Regions from separate parts of the Azospirillum sp. A29 genome, predicted to be linked through region 2. Evidence: riboswitches for the same ligand, from Rfam matches in the RefSeq annotation. Region 2 holds a riboswitch; each other region holds the start of a gene.

Region 1 (6,647 bases), on a different replicon from region 2:
GGCGTTCCCGCGCGCGGCGCGGGCCGCTTCGATCAGCTGGGGCAGCTCTGCGATGTCGGCCATCGGCTCAGCGTTCCTTCACATAGGGGATGCCGCTCGCCTTGGGGGCGATGGCTTTGCCGACGAAGCCGGCCAGCAGCAGGACGGTCAGCACATAGGGCAGCATCTGGATGAACTGCACCGGGATGACGCCGATGCCCGGCAGGACAACGCCCTGGAGGCGGACCTGCACCGCGTCGGTGAAGGCGAACAGGAGGCAGGCGAACAGGGTCGTCCCCGGCCGCCATTTGCCGAAGATCAGCGCCGCCAGCGCCAGATAGCCCTTGCCGGCGGTCATGTCGCGGACGAAGCCGGCGCCATGGCCGGTGGAGAGATACGAGCCGGCCATGCCCGTCAGGATGCCGGTGACCAGCAGCGCCTGATAGCGCAGCTTCGCCACCGACAGGCCGGCGGTGTCGACCGCCGCCGGATTCTCGCCCACCGCCCGCAGCCGCAGCCCGAAGCGGGAGCGGTAGAGCACCCAATGGGTGGCGATCACCAAGACCAGCGTCAACCAGATCAGCACATTGTTGCCGTTGAGCAACTCGCGGTAGACCGGCCCCAGGACCGGAACGCCGGACAGCGCCTCCACCCCCGGCAACTCCACCGCGGGGAGGCGCGCCTGGTTGGGCAGCAGCGGGGTCTGGCCGCCCTGCTGGAACCAGGCATAGGCCAGCGTCGGCGCCAGCCCGGCGACCAGGATGTTGATCGCCATGCCCGACACCACCTGATTGCCATTGTGGGTGATGCAGGCGAAGCCATGGACCATCGCCAGCGCCACCCCGGCGGCAATGCCGGCCAGCAGTCCCAGCCACGGGTTCAGCGTGGCCGAGGCGACGGCGGCGGAGAAGAAGGCGCCGGCCAGCATCTTGCCTTCCAGCCCGATGTCGACCACACCGGCCCGCTCGCAATACATGCCGGCGAAGGCAGCCAGCACCAGCGGGGTCGCCACGCGGATGGTGGCGCCCAGCAGTTGCAGCGCCAGAAGAAGCGCGTCCTCCATCGCTCAGCCCTTCCCCCCGGTTGCGGCATCTGCGGTGGCGGCGGCGCCGCGGCGGCGGAACAGGGCCTCCACCTGCGGCTTGAACAAATTCTCCATTGCACCGGCGAACAGGATGACCAGCCCCTGGATGACCATCACCAGCTCGCGGTTGATCGTCGGATATTCGAAGGACAGCTGGCCGCCGCCCTGCGCCAGAACACCGAACAGGAGTGCCGCCAGAATGATCCCGACCGGATGGTTGCGCCCCATCAGCGCCACGGCGATGCCGACGAAGCCGACGCCGCCGGTGAAGTTCAGGATCACCCGGTGCTGTACGCCCAGAATCTCGTTCACCCCGACGAAGCCGGCGAGCGCACCGGAGATCAGCATGGCGATGACGATGTTGCGCGCCGGCGAGATGCCGGCATAGACCGCCGCCCGTTCGTTCCGGCCGACGGTGCGCAGCTCGTAGCCCCAGCGGGTCCGGCGCAGGAAGATGTGGAACAGCATGCAGCAGGCCAGCGCCCACAGGAAGGACAGGTTCAGCGGCGAGGCCGGAATGGCGATGCCGAACCAGCCCAGCGCCCGGTCCATCGACGGCAGCCAGACGCCGGGATCGAACTCGCGGGTTTCCGGCGACTGGCTGCCGGGGCGGATCAGCACGTCCACCAGCAGCCAGGTCATGATCGACGCGGCGATGAAGTTGAACATGATCGTCGTGATGACGATGTGGCTGCCGCGCTTGGCCTGGAGCCAAGCCGGGATGAAGGCCCATGCAGCACCGAACAGGGCCGACGCCAGCACCGCCAGCACCGCCACCACCGGCCAGGGCCAGCCGGTCAGCGCCAGCGCCACCAGCCCGGCGCCGAGCCCGCCCAGATAGGCCTGCCCCTCGCCGCCGATGTTGAACAGCCCGCAATGAAAGGCGATGGCGACCGCCAGCCCGGTGAAGATGTAGTCGGTGGTGTAATAGAGGGTGTAGCCGATGGCCTCGGGATATCCCAGGGCCTCCGACACCAGCAGCGACAGCACGTCCACCGGGTTCTCGCCGATCACCAGGATCACCAGCCCCGACAGCACGAAAGCCGCGACGAGGTTGAGAACCGGCAGCAGCGCATACCCGACCCAGCCCGGCACCGCGCCCGGCTGGCCCTTCCCCGATCCGCTCAGCAGCACCGGCGTCTCCTGGATTGCCCCTTGCCGGGGATTCTTAACCGCCAACGCTCTGCCGACCAAGCATTTCATGGCGCCAGGAATCCAACCGCTGCCAGGAGTTGGAAGGATTACAAAAAGTCTTGCCGCAACGCAGCATTCTGGCATCCTTCTTATCCATAGAAATTTTATGGCTATGGGGCATGACCGATGCCGCTCGACATCCCGCAGACCTTCCGCCACCACGTCTTCTGCTGCGCCCAGCAGCGTCCGCCCGGCCATCCGCGCGGCAGCTGCGCCGCCAAGGGTGCACATCCGCTGTGGCAGCGGCTCGATCAGAAAATCCAGGGCAAGGGTTTGACCGATGTCGGCATGGCGATGACAGGTTGCCTCGGCTTCTGCTCCGCCGGGCCGCTGATGGTGGTGTATCCGGAAGGCATCTGGTACCGGCCGGAAACCCCGGAGGACATCGACGAGATCGTCGACTCGCATCTGGTGAAGGATGCGCCGGTCGAACGGCTGGTGATGGTACTGACGCGGTGAGGCGAGGTCGGCGCACGAGCCGACCCTTGACCTTGGCTGCGCCTAGCAGACCTGCGGTTGCGGCATTGGGACGCGGGCGCATTTGCCCATAATGTGGGCAGCCCCCGCCATTGCCGTTCCGAACCGATTCAATGACCGACGCCGAAACCGCCGACCTGCTGCCCGCCGAGACCGATTCGGTTCCCTACGCCGTCGGCTGCTTCCTGGGCGCGATCCTGCTGTTCGCGGCGATGGACACGCTCATCAAATTCCTGACCGCCGATTACCCGGTGCCGCAGCTGATGTTCGTGCGTTCGCTGGTCGCCTTCCTGCTGGTGGGCGGCTACACCCTGACATGCGGCGGCGGGATCGCGGCGATGCGGACGCGGCGGCCCCTGGGGCATGTCTGGCGCGCCTTCGCCGGGCTGATCTCCATGGGATGCTTCTTCTATGCGTTCCGCGAACTGCCGCTGGCCGACGTCTATGTGCTGAGCTTCGCCGGTCCGCTGTTCATCACCGCGCTGTCGGCGCCGCTGCTGGGCGAGCCGGTGGGCTGGCGCCGCTGGGCCGCCGTGGTGGTCGGGTTCAGCGGCGTGGTGGTGATGGCGCAGCCGTCGGCCGGGGCGCCGCTGGTGCCGGTGCTGGTCGGGCTGTGCGCCGCCCTGTTCTATGCGCTGGCCGCACTGGCCGTGCGCGGTCTGTCGCGGACGGAAACCAGCGCCTCCATCGTGCTCTACCTGCTACTGACGACGACGGTGGTCAGTGGGGCGCTGACGGTGCCGGTCTGGACCGCGCCCACCGTCTTCGCGCTGGGGCTGATGGCGCTGGTCGGGGCCATCGGCGCCGGGGCGCAGGTCCTGCTGACCCAGGCCTTCCGGCGCGCGCCGCCGGCAGTGGTGGCACCCTTCGAATATACCGGCATGGTCTGGGCCAGCCTGTTCGGCTGGCTGGTGTTCGGCGACCTGCCGACGGTGCCGGTCCTGGCCGGCGCCATGGTCATCATCGGCAGTGGGCTCTACATCCTGCATCGTGAAACGATGGTGGCGCGCCGCCGGTTGGGTTCTTGACAGGACGGGGCCGGCGGCGACACTCTCGCCGCCTGTTCACGGCTGGGGTGCCCGTGCGGATGCCGGTTCGGCAACCGTAGGGGCTGAGACAACACCCATCGAACCTGATCCGGGTCATGCCGGCGAAGGGAGCCGACCGGAACCCGACGGACCCGCTGAAAGCTGCTGCAAAGCGCCCCGTCCCCTCCGCGTCGCCCTGATCGCCGGCGCGTGTCGAGGAGTATCGGTCATGCGGCGCACGCTTTCCATTCTGATCGGCCTGCTGGCCGCATCGTCCTGTCTGTCGTCCGCCGCCCGTGCCGACGACACGCTGTCCTTCCCGGTGCTGGTGCCGCTGACCGGCTTCCTGTCGCTGGAGGGCACCAGCCAGCGCAACGGCGCCGTCCTGGCGCTGAAGCAGACGCCGGCCGGCGTCGCCATCGCCTCGGAGGTCGTCGACACCGGCACCTCGCCCGAGGCGGCGGTGACGGCGCTGGAGCGCGCGGCCGGCCGCGGCACGGTCGGGGCGGTCGCCGCCAGTATGCTCGGCACCCAGATGCTGGCGATGTTGCCGCTGGCGAGCGAGCTGAAGCTGCCGCTGGTCACCGTGTCGGGCACCGCCTCGATCACCGAGCAGGGCAATCCCTGGGTCTTCCGCTTCTTCCCCGGCGACGCGGTGACCAAGGCCGCCCATGCCCGCTATGTTGTGGAGGAGCTGGGCAAGCGGCAGCCGGCCGTCATCTATCAGACCACCGCCTACGGCCAGAGCGGCAAGGCCCATCTCGACGCCGCCTTCAAGGCGCTGGGCGTCACGCCCGTCTTCGAGGAGGGGGTGGACCCGGCGGCCAAGGATCTGCTGCCGGTGCTGACCAAGGCGCTCGCCGCCAAGCCGGACGTGCTGGTCCTGCACCTGCATTCCGGCCCGACCGCGCTGCTGCTGCGGCAGGCGGCGTCCAGCGGCGTGACCCTGCCCATCGTCGCCGGCTCCGCCATGCACCAGCCGAGCACCGCCGCCCTGCTGGAACCGGCGGAACTGAAGGGCGTCTGTGCCGAGACCGCGGCCTCGCCGATCTCGGGCGGCACGCCGGAGGTCAAGGCCTTCACCGACGCCTACCGCGCCGCCTTCGGCAAGGAGCCGGACGCCTTCGCGCTCGGCCAGTATGACGGCATGTCCATGGTTCTGGAGGCGGTGAAGGCTGGCGCCCGGTCGCCCGACGCCATCCGCAAGACGCTGTCCGCCGAGACGTTCCAGGGCCTCGCCATGACCTACAAGTCCGACGGCAAGGGCAACATGGCCCATTCCGCCGTCATCGTCTGCTATGACGGGGCCAGCCGCGTGCCGGTGCTGGTGAAGCGGTACGACGACCCGACGCTTGCGGCGAAGTGAGCGGATGGCGGCGCTTCAACTGCTGGTCAACGGGGTGGCGCTGGGGGCGGCCTATGCCCTGGTGGCGCTGGGCTTCGTGCTGGTGCTGAACGCCACCTCGGCGGTGAATTTCGCCCAGGGCGATCTCGTCATGGCCGGCGGGCTGCTGGCGGTGGCGGCGGCGCCGCTGATCCCGCTGCCGGGCATCGTCCTGCTGCCGGTGGTTCTCGTGCTGATGGCGGCGCTGGGGCTGCTGCTGGCGCTGGCGGCCTATCTGCCGCTGCGCCGCCGGCCGCCGGTCTCGGTCTTCATCAGCACCATTGCGGTCGGCATCATCCTGCAGAACGGGGCCGCCACCCTCTTCGGGCCGGAGCCGCGCGCCGCACCGCCACTGTTCGGCGACGACACGCTGCACATCGCCGGGCTGGCGGTGCCCGAGCAGTCGCTCGCCATCGTCGCGGTGGCGGGGCTGCTGATCGGCGCGCAGCAATGGGTGTTCGCCCGCACGCAGCTCGGCCGCCGGCTGCGCGCCACGGCGCAGGACCCGGAGATGGCGCGGGCCTGCGGCGTGCCGGTCACCGCGATGATCCTGGTGACCTTTGCCATCGGGACGGCTTGCGCCGGGGCGGCCGGGCTGCTGCTGGCCAACCGCTATTTCGTCACGCCGACTTCGGGCAGCGACCTGATTCTGAAGGCCTACATCGCGGTAACAGTCGGGGGCTGGGGCTCCGTGCCGGGTGCAGTGGTGGGCGCCCTGCTGATCGCGCTGTTCGAGGTGGGCGTATCGTCGGTGCTGTCCTACCCGGCGGCGCTGGGGGCCTTGTACCTGACGCTGCTGGCGATTCTGGTGCTGCGCCCGCAAGGGCTGTTCGGCGAAGCGGTGCGGCGCCGTGGGTGAACGTCGGCCGGCAGTCATTCTCATCGCTGGCGCGCTTGCCCTGCTGATCTACGCGCTGGCCTTCGCGTCCCCCTACGGCCTGCGTGTCCTGACCGTCGCCGGGGTCTATGCGCTGGCGACCTTCGGATTCCAGATCGTCTTCGGGCTCGGCGGTGCGCTGTCGCTGGCCCAGGGCGCTTTCTTCGGCGTCGGCGCCTATGTGACGGGCATCCTCGGCAGCCGCTACGGGCTCGGTGTCGAAGCGACCTTCCCGCTGTCGATGCTGGTGCCGCTCTTGCTGGCCCTGCCGGTCGGTCTGGCGGTGCTGCGGCTGGAATCGCATTACTTCGCCCTGGCGACTCTCGGCATCGCCCAGGTCCTCCATCTGCTGGCGGTCAACCTGCCGGAGCTGACCGGGGGCTCCAACGGGCTGGCCGGAGTGCCGGCGGCGGTGCTGTTCGGCTGGGCGGTGCCGCGCGGGCTGCCGATGGCCGGGCTGGTCTGGGGGCTGGTCGCTCTCGGCGGGCTGATCGGCTGGCGGCTGACGCGGGGAAGGCTCGGCCGGTCGCTGGCGATGCTGCGTGACGACCCGCTGGCGGCGGCGACGCTGGGGCTCGATGTCGGGCGGCTGCGGCTGGCCGCCTTCGGCATCAGCGCCCTGTT
Region 2 (6,647 bases):
ACGCCGACCGCAGCGTGGTGATCGAGCATCCGCGCCGCCCCGGCTGGGATCTTGCCGAGCCGGCGGACGGCAAGCCGGAGGCGACGGCCGGCGCCTACCGTCTGCCACTGGCGGTGCCGGCCGGTAAGACGGTCACGCTGACCGCGACGCTGGAACGGCCGCGGCAGGAACGGATCGTGCTGACCGATCTGAGCGCCGACCAGATCGCCGCCCGCGCCTCCGCCCCCGAACTGCCAACGGAGGTGCGTCAGGCGCTGACCATTCTGGCCGGCCTGCGGTCCGCCGTCGCCGAGAAGGAGCGCCGCATCGCCGAACTGGAGCGCGAGCGGACCGAGCGAATCGCCGACCAGGACCGGCTGCGCGAGAACCTGAAGGCCCTGCCGGCCGGCAGCGACCTGCACAAGCGCACGCTGGCGAAGATGGCAGAGGCGGAAAACCGGCTGGACAGCCTGGCCCGCGACCTGACCACCGCCCGCACCGAAGCGGAAGCGGCACGGCAGACCCTGCGGGAGCGGGTGAAGGCTTTGGCGATCTGAGGAGATGGGGGGCGGGTTCCTTCCGCCCCCCTTCAGGCTTCCGTCCTTACAGCGTCGTCGCGCTGCAATAGGCCCAATCCTCGCCCTGCAGGCCGAAGAAGGCGGCGACCGGCTTGCCGCTGGACCGGTCGACGACGACGCGGAAGCGGGTGCCGGTGCAGGTGCCCTGGGTCTGCTTGGTGACCGGGACCTTGACGTGCTTGGACTTCAGGCAGGCTTCCGACATCTTCGGCGGGTTGGCCGGGCCGTCCACCTTCTTGCCGTTCAGCACCATGTAATAGGTGGTGGCCTGCCCGCCCTTGACGTCGGCCTTCACCTCGATCTTGCCGAAGCGCGACTTGTAGAGGCCGGCATCCTGTTCGCCGTCCGGCGCGCCGCTGGGCAGCGAGCGGAAGGAGATGGCGGCGCAGGAGGGCGGGTCCTTGGCCTCGGCCGGGGCGGCGGCCAGAACGGCAATGCCGCCGGCCAGCAGCAGGGCGGCAGGCACGGACAACAGACGGGCAGACAGCATGGAAAAGCCCTTTCGAACCGGTTGAAACGTCATTTCGGCATCACGCAGAAGGTGGTCTGCTGCATCAGGGCGCAGTCCTTCTCGACACCGCCGTCCAGCATCGACACCTCGACCTGGGTGATGACCAGGGTGCGGCCCGGCTTCACCACGCGGGCGCGGGCGATCATGACGTCGCCCTTGGCCGGCGACATCAGGTTGATCTTGAACTCCACCGCCAGCACTTCCGCCCCGGCCGGCATCAGGCTCAGCGCCGCATAGCCGCCGGCATTGTCGGCCAGCGTGCTGACCATGCCGGCATGGAAGAAGCCGTGCTGCTGCGTCAGGTCGGCACGGAAGGGCAAGCGCATCTCGCAGAAGCCCGGCTCCATCGCCGCCAGTTCGATGCCGAGCGTCTTGCAGATCGGCTGCTGTTCGAAGGACGCGAAACAGCGCGCCTTCCAGTCGGGAGTGCGGGGTTCGAAGGAGGCGGGCACGGGAAGGGTCTCCGGCAGAGGGGTGCCAAGGGGGGCGCCAAAGGAGGCGGTGCGCCACAGCCTGCGTCAGCCGCCCCGCCGGATCAAGCGGCCGAACGGAGTGCGCGTCACCTTGCCCACCCCGGCCGTCCCCGGCTGCCCCGCAGTCGGCCGCCCTCAGCCGCCGATCAGGCCCATCTGCGGGCTGGACGGTTCGGCATAGGCGCGCATCGGCATGCGGCCGGCCAGATGGGCGGCTCGGCCGGCATTGACTGCATCGCGCATCGCCGCCGCCATCCGCACCGGGTCGCGCGCCTTCGACACCGCGGTGTTCAGCAGAACGGCGGCACAGCCAAGCTCCATCGCCAGCGCTGCATCGGAGGCGGTGCCGATGCCGGCATCCAGCACCACCGGCACCGGGCTGCGGGCGCAGATCGTCTCGATGGCGTGCGGGTTGCGGATGCCCATGCCCGACCCGATGAAGGCCCCCAGCGGCATCACCGCCGCGGCCCCCAGGTCGGCCAGCTTGCGGCAGGTCACCGGATCGTCGTTGCAATAGGGCAGCACGACGAAGCCGTCATTCACCAGTTCCTCCGTCGCGCGCAGCAGTTCCTCCACATCGGGATAGAGCAGTTCCCGGTCGCCGATGACCTCCAGCTTGATCCAGGGCGTGTCCAGCGCCTCGCGCGACAGCTGGGCGGTCAACACGGCCTCCTTGGCGGTCATGCAGCCGGCGGTGTTGGGCAGCAGCCCGACCGGCCCGGCCGCCCGTCCCGCGGTGGCGCGGGCCAGCACGTCGACGAGGCTTTCCGAATAGCCGTCCAGGCTGATGCGGCGGATCGCCAGCGTGACCAGTTCGCTGCCGCTGGCCGCCAGCGCGTCGAGCATCACCTGCTGGTTCGGATAGCCGGCGGTGCCGAGGAACAGCCGCGAGCCGAGGTTGCGCCCGGCGATGGTGAGGGTGTCGGTTGGGGACATGGGGAAGCCTTTTGCAAAGGCCCTCTCCCACGACCGGCCTGGGGAATTCCCCCTCTCCCCCTGGGGAGAGGGTCGGGGTGAGGGGGACGCGCGGCGTGGATTTTCGGCATAGTCACGCAGTGCATCCCCCTCACCCTAACCCTCTCCCCAGGGGGAGAGGGGATCCTTCCCGGACTGGTCACGGGAGAGGGAAATTCAGGGTCAGCCGCCCTGGATGGGACGGACGATTTCCAGGCTGTCGCCGGGCTGGAGCGGGGTCTCGGGCCAGCGGCGGCGGGGGACCACGGCGCCGTTCAGAGCGACCGCGACGCCGAGCGTTCCGGCGGCGATGCCGCGCCCGGCCAGGAACTCGGCGACGGAGGCGGCGGACAGCGGCTCTTCGCAGCCGTTGACGCGGATGGCTTCACGTGAAACGGCGCTCATGCGGCAGCTCCCGCGGCAACGAAGCGGTCGGCGGCGAAGGGGCGGAGCAGCGGGTCGGTCTCGCCGGTCAGCACCAGCCGGGCGATGCCGTCGGCGGTCACCGGGGTCAGCAGGATGCCGTTGCGGTGGTGGCCGGTGGCGTGGATCAGGCCGGGAATGCCGCTCTCGCCCAGGACCGGCGCATCGTCGCGGCTGCCGGGACGGAAACCCGCCCAGGCTTCCTCGATAGGCAGTTCGGCAATTCCCGGCAGCGCCCGCCACGCTCCTTCCAGCAGGGCGAACTGGCCGCCGGCGGTCAGGCGGTCGTCGAAGCCGCGCTCTTCCGTCGTGGCACCGATCAGCAGCCGGCCGTCCAGCCGCGGGATCAGGTAGGTGCCGGGCGTCCACACCACATGGCGCAGCAGCGGCAGACGGGGGTCCATTCGCAGGCAGACCATCTGCCCCTTCACCGGACGCACCGGCGGCCGGGCGGCGGCCGGCAGTCCGGGCACCCCGGCCGACCACGCCCCGGCGGCCAGCACCACCCGGTCGGCCCGGTGCAGCGTTTCAGCCACCCGCACACCCACGGCGTACCCGCCCTCCACCGCCAGCGCCACCTCGCCGCACCGCTCGTGCAGATGGGCGCCGGCGACTTCGGCGGCGCGGCGCAGGGCGGCCGCGACCTTGCGGTTGTCGACCTGATGGTCGCCGGCACAGAACAGGGCACCGGCGACACCCGGTTGCAGGAAGGGTTCGCGCCGCCGCACCTCGGACCCGCCCAGCCACTCCACCGGCAACCCCAGATCGCGCTGGAAACCGTGCAGGAAGCGGACCTTCGCGGCATCGTCGGCGGTCAGCGCGATGACCATGGTGCCTTCGCTGCGCAGGTCGACGGCCATGCCGCTCGCCGCTTCGAGATCGCGGGCGAAGTCCGGCCACAGGGCCTGCGACGCGCGGGTCAGCGGCAGCAGCCCATCCTCGCCCGGCTCGGTTTCGACACAGGCGGCCAGCATCCCGCCGGCGGCATGGGTGGCGCCGCGCCCAGCCTCTCCCCGCTCGAAGACATCGACACGGCAGCCGGCCGACGCCAGCCTCCAGGCGATGGCGAGGCCGATGCATCCGGCGCCGATAACGGCAACGGAAGGACGGAGTCCCGGCGCGGAAACGGAATATGGATGAAATTCTGGCGCATGGATCATGCGGCGGCTCCCTTCGCTGGCATTACCCAGACAGGTTCGATGGGTGTGTCTCAGCCGCGCGACCACCGCGCGGCACCCCAGGCCTCTGGATTGCCTTATGCCAATGTTCCGCTGGCCCCACAAGCGGAATCGACCGCCGCCATGTCTTGCCGCTTCGGTCCACCGCCCAAACCTGCCCCCAACTTGCCGATGGATGCGGCGACAGGCCGCAGCCGGATACGGAGTCCCCCCGACAGGAAACGCTACCAATCGGCAGCTAAATTGTCGGCAAAATGAGCCATACCCGGGCACTCACAGCAGAAAACGGGCGCCGCCGGTGCGCGGATGAACAACAAAGACAACCGAGGATTCGCCAGCATGCTGTCTTTCTTCCGCTCGGACTCCCCGACCTCCCCCGTCCCCGGCACCCCCGTCGGCACTCCTGCTGGCAGGTCCGAACCGGCAGCGCACGCCGCCGGACCGGCGGAACAGCCGATCCGCAGCCTGTGCCTGCCGGCGGGGCAGATCGGCGCCGCGGCGCTGGACGGGCTGAATTTCGCCGACGGGGCACCGGCGCTGGTCGTCGGCTTCGTGTCGCCGCATGTCGATTTCGCCGCCACCGCGCGGGCGGTCCGCTCCGCCCTGCCGGCGGCGACCCAGCTGGTGCTGGTCTCCACCGCGGGCGAGCTGTGCGCGGCCGAGGGCCAGCCGCTCTACCGCAAGGCCGGCGACCGCTGGGACAGCGTGGTGCTGCAATCCTTCAGCCCGCGCCTGTTCGCCGGGATCAGCATCCAGTCGGTCCCGCTGCATTGCGACGACCTGCGCGGCGGCCGCCCGACCCGCGACGTGCCGGCACGGGTGGAGGCGATCCGCGGCGAGCTCGACCGCATCCGCGTCCCCTTCCCCATCGACAGCCACGACACGGTGGCGCTGACCTTCATCGATGGCCTGTCGGCCAGCGAAAGCTGGTTCATGGAGGCGGTCTACCGCTCCGGCCATTTCCCCTGCCTGTTCATCGGCGGCTCGGCCGGCGGTAAGCTCGATTTCCGCAACACCCATCTGTTCGACGGCCAGCGCGTGCTGGAGAACGCGGCGGTGACGATCTTCCTGAAGATGGCGCCCGGCATCCGCTACGGCATCTTCAAGTCGCAGAATTTCCGGCCGACCCAGACCCGCTTCGCCGTGGTCGACGCCGACCCGATGCGCCGCATCGTGCGCAGCGTGATCGACCGCGACGGCTTCGAGGTCGTCGGCTTCATCGACGCGCTCGCCAAATCCCTGCGCTGCAAGCCGCAGGAACTGCCGGGCAAGCTGGCGAAGAACACCTTCGCCATCGAAATGGAGGGAGAGCTGTTCGTCCGCTCCATCTCCGGCTTCGATTTCGAAAAGGGGGAAGTCGCCTTCTACTGTGACGTCAATCCCGGCGACTCGCTGTGCCTGGTGGAGGCGACCGATTTCGTCCGCCAAACGGAGGACGACCTCTCGGCCTATCTGCGCAACAAGCCGCGGCCGGTCGGCGCCATCCTGAACGACTGCATCCTGCGCCGGCTGAACAACCCCGACCAGCTGTCGCGGGTCCATGCCTTCGACGGGCTGGCCGCCGCCGGCTTCTCCACCTTCGGCGAGCTGCTGGGCATCAACATCAACCAGACCCTGTCGGCGCTGATGTTCTTCGAGGTGCCGCCCGGCGCCGCCTTCTCCGACGACATGGTCGACCGCTTCCCGGTGCATTACGCCCGGTTCCAGAGCTATTTCATCGCCACCCGCTACAACCGGCTGGAGCTGCTGAGCCGCATCCGCAACAGCGTGATCGAACGGATGCACAGCTATCTCGACGCGCTGGTGACGCTGACCGGCGGCGTGCAGGAGACCGCCAGCTATGCCGCGCGCATCGGCGGCTCGATGTCGGCGATCGAGGCGACGCTGAACCGCCACGCCACCCTGTTCGACGGCCACGCCGACCGCAAGGAGGCGCTGGTCCGCGAATTCAACCAGCTGTCCACCGTGGTGAAGAGCATCGAGAAGGTGCTGGCGGTGATCGACGGCATCGCCAGCCAGACCAACCTGCTGGCACTCAACGCCACCATCGAGGCCGCCCGCGCGGGGGAGGCGGGGAAGGGCTTCGCCGTGGTGGCGGCGGAGGTGCGCAAGCTGGCCAACGACACCAAGCAGACGCTGGCCGATACCCGCCGCGCCATCGACCAGGTGGTGACCTCCGTCCGCTCCGTCGGCGGCCAGCTCGACGACACCAGCGCCCGCATGGACGAGGCCGCGACTGCCTCGCAGGAGTTGCAGACCGACATCCATGCGGTGATCGATGAGGTGGAGGGCGCCCAGAAGGCCATCGAAGGCCGCCTGTCCGACATGAACGACCATGCCCGCCGCATGGAGGACATCAACCGCTACATCGCCTTCCTGAAACAGCTCGACCGGGCGGGGTAAGCGGGCGGCGACCCGACACCTCACGCCAAAAACCCGTGCAGGAACCAGCGCGGGGTCTCGTCAGGGCGGTACAGGCCGGCGCGGAACAGCCAGAACCGCCGGCCGCCGTCATCCTCGACCCGGTAATAGTCGCGCACCGCCGGCCCCA
Region 3 (6,647 bases), 890 kb from region 2:
GCGCAGCGTCGGGCTGGCGGACCGCGTGTGCCTGTCGAGCGCCGCCCAGGAGTATCTGCGCCTGCTGGAGGGGCGGGCGCATTACTCGCTCTATCACCGGCTGATGCCGTGGGACCATGCGGCCGGCGTCCTGCTGCATGCGGAGGCCGGCGGCTATTCGGCGCTGATCGACGGGACGCCCTACCGGCCGGGGTTGCTGAACGGTAGCCTTCTGCTGGCACCCGACCGCGAAAGCTGGCAGGCGCTGCACGGACAGCTGTTCGGCTGAGTGCGTGTTGGGTGCAGGAGGGCGACAGCCCTCCCGCGCCCCTTCAATGCGCCAGCAGCGCCGGCAGGGCCAGCCCGTCCAGCACCGTGCGGGTCGCCCCGCCCAGCACCAGTTCACGCAGGCGGGAGTGGCCGTAGGCGCCCATCACCAGCAGGTCGGCGCCCTGGTCGGTGCAGCAGGACAGGATCATGTCGCCGACCTCGCCGCCGGACGCGATGACCGACTGCGGACGGGCGGCGATGCCGTGGCGGTGCAGCCAATCGACAAGGGTGGCGGCTTCTCTGCTCTGTTGCCCGAGCGGTTCCACGGTCAGCACGGTGACGGACTCCGCCGCCTCCAGGAAGGGCATGGCGGCGCGGACCGCGCGCGTCGATTCGCGTGTGTTCTTCCAGGCGATCAGCACATGGCGGCCGATGGGGGCGGCAGCCGGCTGCCTCGGCGGCAGGACCAGGACCGGCGTGGCGGTTTCCAGCGGCAAACGGTCTGGGATGTGGTGCAGCGACACCCGCTCGCCTGCCCGCACCGCCGCGGATTGCGCGACGACGATCAGGTCGGCATAGGCGGCGCGCTCCGCCAGCAGATCGACATGGTCGCCCTCTTCGACCGTCCAGTCGTAGGGCAGCCCGTCAAGCGACTTGCGGACCTCCTGCTCGATCCGCTCGGCATTCTCGTGGGCGATTGCGGTCGCCTCCGCCATGAAGCCATAGGAGGCGGCGCGGCCGGTGGCGCCCGCCGGCATCGACACCGGGGTGGCGATGTAGAGCGCCTGGATATGGGCGGAGAAACGCTTGGCCAAGGCCGCGGCCACTGCCAGACGGCTGGCGTGGGCGTCGTCGTTGGCCATGTGCAGCAGGATGGTCTTGATCGGCATGCCCTCGCGTCTCCCAACATTATGATCGGTCCACCATCAGCCGGCGGAGCGGTTTCCCTCTAGGTAACGCTCCGCCGGGGTCGATGGCAATGTCGGTGGATGGCAGGGACCGTGGGAGACCGTTACTTCACCACCACCGCATACTGGTCGACCGGCGCCACCGCCTTGATCAGACCGCGGGCCTTCAGGAACTCGGCGAAGCGGGTGTAGCGCTCGGCATCCAGCGCGGCCGGGCTGTGGGCGAAGCGCGGCAGCGTGTCGGCCCAGGCGCGGCGGTTCAGCTCGTCGTTCAGTTCGGGCCGGCCCTTGACGAAGGCGGCCTGCGACTCTTCCGGATGGTTCAGGATGTAGAGCGTCGCCCGCTCCACCGCCGCCAGGAAGCGCTTGAAGCGCGGATCGTTCGCCTTGTCCTTGCGGGCCACCAGAATCAGTTCGTCATAGGGCGGAACGCCCTCTTCCTCCGGATAGAAGGCGCGGCCAGGGTGCTTCTCGATCTCCATCTGGTTCAGTTCGAAATTGCGGAAGGCGCCGACCACCGCATCGACCTGGCCCGACAGCAGCGACGGCGAGAGGGAGAAGTTGACGTTCACCAGCTCGACGTCCTTCAGGCTCAGCCCCTGCTTCTCCAGCATGGCGCCCAGCAGCGCATCCTCGAAGCCGGCAATGGAGTAGCCGACCTTGCGGCCCTTCAGATCCTTCAGCGTCTTCACCGGCCCGTCGCGCAGCACGACGACGGAGTTCAGCGGCGTGGACACCAGCGTGCCGATGCGGACCAGCGGCAGTTCCTCCGCCACCTGCAGGATCAGCTGCGGCTGGTAGGACACGGCGATGTCGGTGCCGCCGGCCGCCACCAGCTTCGGCGGGTCGTTGGGGTCGGCCGGGGCGGTCAGGGTGACCTCAAGCCCGGCATCCTTGAAGAAACCCTTCTCCTGCGCCACCACCAGCGGGGCGTGGTCCGGGTTGACGAACCAGTCCAGCATCACGGACAGCTTGTCCTGGGCCAGGGCGGGAAGCGAGGTCATCAGGCCGGCGGCGATCAGGCCGGCTGTGAAAAGATGCTTCATCGGTTGTCTCTCCCCCTTCAAGGGTTGGCGTCTTCGGCAGGTTGGGTATCGGGTTGCCAGGGCAGGGCGCGGCGGGCCAGCGCATCGACGGCGGCGTACAGCGTGACGGCGAAAAGTCCCAGCACCAGCACGGCGGCGAACAGAAGATCGATCTGCATGCGGGCATTGGCGTGCAGCATCAAGTAGCCAAGGCCGGAGGACGACCCCACCCATTCGCCGATCACCGCCCCGATGGGCGCCACCGCGGCAGCCACCCGCACGCCGGACCAGAAGGCGGGCAGGGCGGCCGGCAGGCGGATGCTCCACAGGATCGCGGCGGGCGAGGCGCCCATGGTGCGGGCAAGGTCGAGCCAACCGGGATCGGTGCGCCGCAGCCCGTCGAACAGCGCGGTCGTCACCGGGAAATAGATGACCAGCACCGCCATGGCGATCTTGGACGCCATGCCATAGCCGAGCCACAGCACCAGCAGCGGCGCCAGTGCGAAGACGGGGATGGCCTGACTGACCAGAAGCAACGGCATCAGCCAGCGCCGCGCCGTCCGGAACCGCGCGAGCAGCAAAGCGCTGACCCCGCCCAGCGCCACGCCGGCCACCAGCCCGATCAGAATCTCGGCCAGCGTGGTCAGGCCATGGGTCAACAGCAGAGGGGCCTGCCGCTGCATGGCGTCCGCCACCGCCAGCGGACCGGGCAACAGGTAGCGCGGCAGCGCGGTGGCCCAGACCAGCGCCTGCCAGCCGGCGACCAGCACCAGCAGGGTGATCGCGCCGCGCAGCAGCGCCTTCATTCCGCCAGCCTCCGCAACAGCTCGGCCTGATGCGCCAGCAGGTCCGGATCGTCGACGCGGCGCGGCACCGGGCCGGAGGGCTCCAGCGCCGGCCCCATGACGGCCGGCCGGCCAGTCATCACATGCAGGCGGTCACCGATGCGCAGCGCCTCCAGCGGGTCGTGGGTGACCATGAGGACGGTGCGGCCGGCCAGCGTCTCCGCCGCCGTTTCCTGCAAGCGCAGCCGGGTGATGGCGTCGAGCGCGGAGAAGGGCTCGTCCATCAGGACCAGGGGCTTGTCCTCCATCAGGGTGCGGGCCAGCGCCACGCGCTGCTTCTGCCCGCCGGACAGGGCGGCGGGACGGTCGCGCTCGCGCCCCGCCAAGCCGACGCGGTCCAGCAGCGCGCGGGCCTGCTCCACCCGCGCCGGATCGGGACGGCGGTGGCGCAGCCGGTCGCCGAGCAGGACATTGTCGAGGACGGTTAACCAGGGCAGCAGCAGGTCCTGCTGCGCCATGTAGGCGATCCGGCCGGCCAGCGGCTGCCGGTCGCCGGTGACCACCTCGGTCGGCGGCTCCGGCTCAGCCAAACCGGCGAGGATGCGCAGGAGCGTGGTCTTGCCGACGCCGCTCGGCCCCAGCAGGCAGGTGGTCCGCCCGGCCGGCAGCTCCAGCGTCAGGTCGGAGAACAGCAGCGTGCCGCCATAGGTCAGCCGCGCGCGCGAGATGGTCACCGAAAGCGGCGTCATCGCAGGCACGCGGGCATGCATCGTGGAGTGGCGGAGATGGAGAGGGTGCGGTTCCGCATCACTGATCCCTACGCCGGCATGAACCGGATCAGGTTCCAGGGGTCGTCCTGCAACAGGACCTCTCAGCCGCCCATCGGCTCCCCCCAGTGAAGGCGGCGACTATAGGCGCGGACGATCCGTGACCGCAAGCATTGCCGGATACAGGTTCCGGGATATGGAAGCGCGCGGCTTGACCGCACCGCCGCGGCACTTAGTTTCTGACGGGCATCGAGGAGTGCCCGTCCTGACCACGCCCTTCCGCACACCGCTGTTCATCGGCGGGGAAATCTACCGCGGCTCGACCTATGGGCCGAAGCATCCGCTGGCGATTCCGCGCGTGTCGACCGCCATCGACCTCAGCCGCGCCATGGGCTGGCTGCCGGACGAGGTCTATCTCGACACCCATGTGGCGAGCGAACGCGAACTGGCGCGCTTCCATACCGCCGACTACATCGCCGCGCTTAAGCGGGCGGAGGCCGAGCAGCGCGTCGACGAGGCGACCGCCACCCGCCATAATCTGGGCAAGCTGGAAAATCCCGTCTTCGCCGAAATGTACCGGCGACCGGCCCACAGCAGCGGATCGGCGTTGCAGGCGGCCAGGATTCTCGGCGACCGGCCCGCCGGTCTTGTCTATGCGCCGGCTGCCGGGACGCATCATGCGCGGCGCGACCGGGCCAGCGGCTTCTGCTATTTCAACGCGCCGGTTCTCGGCATTCTGGAATTGCTGGACCATGGGCTGGAGCGGATTCTCTATGTCGATCTCGACGCCCATCATGGCGACGGGGTGGAAGAGGCCTTTGCCGACGACGACCGGGTGCTGACCCTGTCCATCCATGAGGATGGGCGCTGGCCCTACACCGGCAAGGTGGAGGACCGCGCCGGCGGCATGGCCCGCAACCTGCCGGTGCCGCCGGGCTTCAACGACAGTGAGATGGAGCATGTGATGGAGGCGGCGGTCCTGCCGCTGGCCCGTGCCTTCCGTCCGCAGGCGATGGTGATCCAGACCGGCGCCGATGCCTTGGCCGAGGATCCGTTGAGCCGGCTGGAACTGTCCAACCGCGCGCTGTGGGATGCCGTGGCGGCGCTGCTTCCCCTGGCACCGCGGGTTCTGGTGGTCGGTGGCGGAGGCTATAACCCCTGGTCGGTCGGGCGTTGCTGGGCCGGGATCTGGGCGGTGATGAACGGTATCGATCCCGCCGTGCGGCCGACGGCGGAGGCGGAGGCGGTGCTGCGCGCCCTGACCTGGAACCGCGCCGCCGGCCGCAATCCGCCGGACCATTGGTTCACCACGCTCGGCGACGAGCGGCGTCCCGGACCGGTGCGGGATGCGGTGAAGCGGGTGGCGGAGATTGCCATGTCCTAAAGGATGGCGCTGTCCTGACCCGCAGCCGAGAGACTCATTCCGACGAATTTCGAACCAACCCGTGACGATTCGTTGACGGGGTCGGATTGTTCGTTGATTCTCTCTTCCACTGCGCCGGTGCAGCTTCCGTGTCGGGTGATGCGGGCTTCGGCGGGATTTGCGGGCAGGATTCGCGGTAGGAGGACGGGCGGGCGGATGTCGAACACGACGCTGTTCCTGATCGCCATCGTCATCATCATGCTGGCTGCCGTCCCGGTCGCCATGATGCTGAAGGATTTCCTGCCGAACATCATGGAAAAGAGCAGCGGTCTGGATCAGGTCGAGAACCGCATCTACGTCCTGCATGCGGAGGCGCAGGAGCTGCAAAACCGGGTGAACCATCTGGTCCAGCGCCGGAACAGCCAGTCTTCCGACCGCAACCGGCTGGAAAGCGATATCCGCAAGGCGGAAAAGCAGGTCCGGGATCTGTCCGACCAGCCGCCGATGTTCGTGCATGAGGTCGGCGACCCGCAGGCCGGACTGATGAAATTCGTCGCGACGGTGACGCAGGAAAAGGCGTCTGCCGCCGCCCGCGCCGCCGGTGAACGGGCGCAGGTCAACCCCATCTGGCGATGCACGAACGTGGCCGAGGTCTGGGCGTCCAGCTTCGACGAGGCCAAGCAGATGTGCGATGTGGCCTTTCCGTTCAAAATGGGTTTCCAGAAGACGTTCATGCGCGGCGATGCGCGGGCCGGGGGCAAGGCCGCCGGCAAGGGCGTGCCGACGCCGCCCGCCACCGCCCGGGCGAAGGCGGGCGGCGTCACATGATGATCAACTTCATCATCGTCCTGGCCATCGTCGCCATCGGTGCCTGGCTCGGCAACATCCTGATGAGCGTCGAGCAGAGGGTGTCGCAGGCGCGCCAGCGCGTCCGCGGTGTCCGCAACAACCTCGACAAGCTGGATGCCACCATCCACCGCCTGCATCGGGAGGAGGAGACCCTCCACGCCGAGATCGAGGAACTGACCCGGGAGATGGTGGAGCTGCGCAAAAAGCAGACGGAGGTGCAGCAACGCCTGACCGAAGCGCAGTCGAAGCGTCGTCCGCAGATCCTGATCCTGACCGACCGGCGCAATCCCGGCGACAAGGAATGGCTGGTCACCGTGGTGAACCAGCAGATCGGTGAGATCGATGCCGCGCACCCTCTGGCCGTCGAATGGGCACGGGGGCGCCAGTATCTCGTCTGGGCGGAGTCGGACCGCGAGGCCGGCGAACGTGCCAACCGCCGCTTCAGTGCCCGGCCCGGCTATCAGGTGCGGTCGGTGGCCCCGGTGAAGGAAGATCTCTACAGCGCCAGCCCGGCCCAAAGCGCAGCGTAGAAGAGCACCCCGCAGATATTGAAAAGCCCCTCTTCCACCTGGGAAGAAGGGCTTTTCGTGAAGGTCCGTCTCAGCGCGTTCCCAGGCTTCAGCGCGCCTTGGCGGTGGCCGGGGTCTGGCGGAAGGCGTCGTGCAGGTAGGGCGACAGCGACTGGCGCATGTTGCGCAGCC

The links. Region 2 has a riboswitch for thiamine pyrophosphate ahead of thiO (glycine oxidase ThiO). Riboswitches for the same ligand answer to the same signal wherever they lie in the genome.
Region 1: another riboswitch for thiamine pyrophosphate. It lies ahead of ABNQ38_RS29665 (ABC transporter substrate-binding protein); the one in region 2 lies ahead of thiO (glycine oxidase ThiO).
Region 3: another riboswitch for thiamine pyrophosphate. It lies ahead of ABNQ38_RS16945 (ABC transporter ATP-binding protein); the one in region 2 lies ahead of thiO (glycine oxidase ThiO).

What each region holds. Positions count from the first base shown of each region.
Region 1 is NZ_CP170467.1:354,514-361,160, reverse strand. It holds gene cdd (cytidine deaminase) at 1-63, opposite strand, end outside; gene ABNQ38_RS29685 (ABC transporter permease) at 68-1,042, opposite strand; gene ABNQ38_RS29680 (ABC transporter permease) at 1,046-2,197, opposite strand; gene ABNQ38_RS29675 (ferredoxin) at 2,384-2,716, shown strand; gene ABNQ38_RS29670 (DMT family transporter) at 2,848-3,762, shown strand; TPP riboswitch at 3,796-3,910, shown strand; gene ABNQ38_RS29665 (ABC transporter substrate-binding protein) at 3,992-5,128, shown strand; gene ABNQ38_RS29660 (branched-chain amino acid ABC transporter permease) at 5,133-6,005, shown strand; gene ABNQ38_RS29655 (ATP-binding cassette domain-containing protein) at 5,998-6,647, shown strand, end outside.
Region 2 is NZ_CP170466.1:1,346,869-1,353,515, forward strand. It holds gene ABNQ38_RS21245 (hypothetical protein) at 1-536, shown strand, start outside; gene ABNQ38_RS21250 (hypothetical protein) at 583-1,047, opposite strand; gene ABNQ38_RS21255 (PaaI family thioesterase) at 1,077-1,520, opposite strand; gene ABNQ38_RS21260 (thiazole synthase) at 1,677-2,477, opposite strand; gene thiS (sulfur carrier protein ThiS) at 2,679-2,900, opposite strand; gene thiO (glycine oxidase ThiO) at 2,897-4,078, opposite strand; TPP riboswitch at 4,070-4,168, opposite strand; gene ABNQ38_RS21275 (methyl-accepting chemotaxis protein) at 4,436-6,499, shown strand; gene ABNQ38_RS21280 (DUF6504 family protein) at 6,520-6,647, opposite strand, start outside.
Region 3 is NZ_CP170466.1:453,283-459,929, reverse strand. It holds gene ABNQ38_RS16965 (inositol monophosphatase family protein) at 1-268, shown strand, start outside; gene ABNQ38_RS16960 (universal stress protein) at 312-1,139, opposite strand; gene ABNQ38_RS16955 (ABC transporter substrate-binding protein) at 1,262-2,203, opposite strand; gene ABNQ38_RS16950 (ABC transporter permease) at 2,221-2,988, opposite strand; gene ABNQ38_RS16945 (ABC transporter ATP-binding protein) at 2,985-3,716, opposite strand; TPP riboswitch at 3,764-3,870, opposite strand; gene ABNQ38_RS16940 (acetoin utilization protein AcuC) at 3,946-5,118, shown strand; gene ABNQ38_RS16935 (hypothetical protein) at 5,314-5,925, shown strand; gene ABNQ38_RS16930 (hypothetical protein) at 5,922-6,476, shown strand; gene ABNQ38_RS16925 (hypothetical protein) at 6,565-6,647, opposite strand, start outside.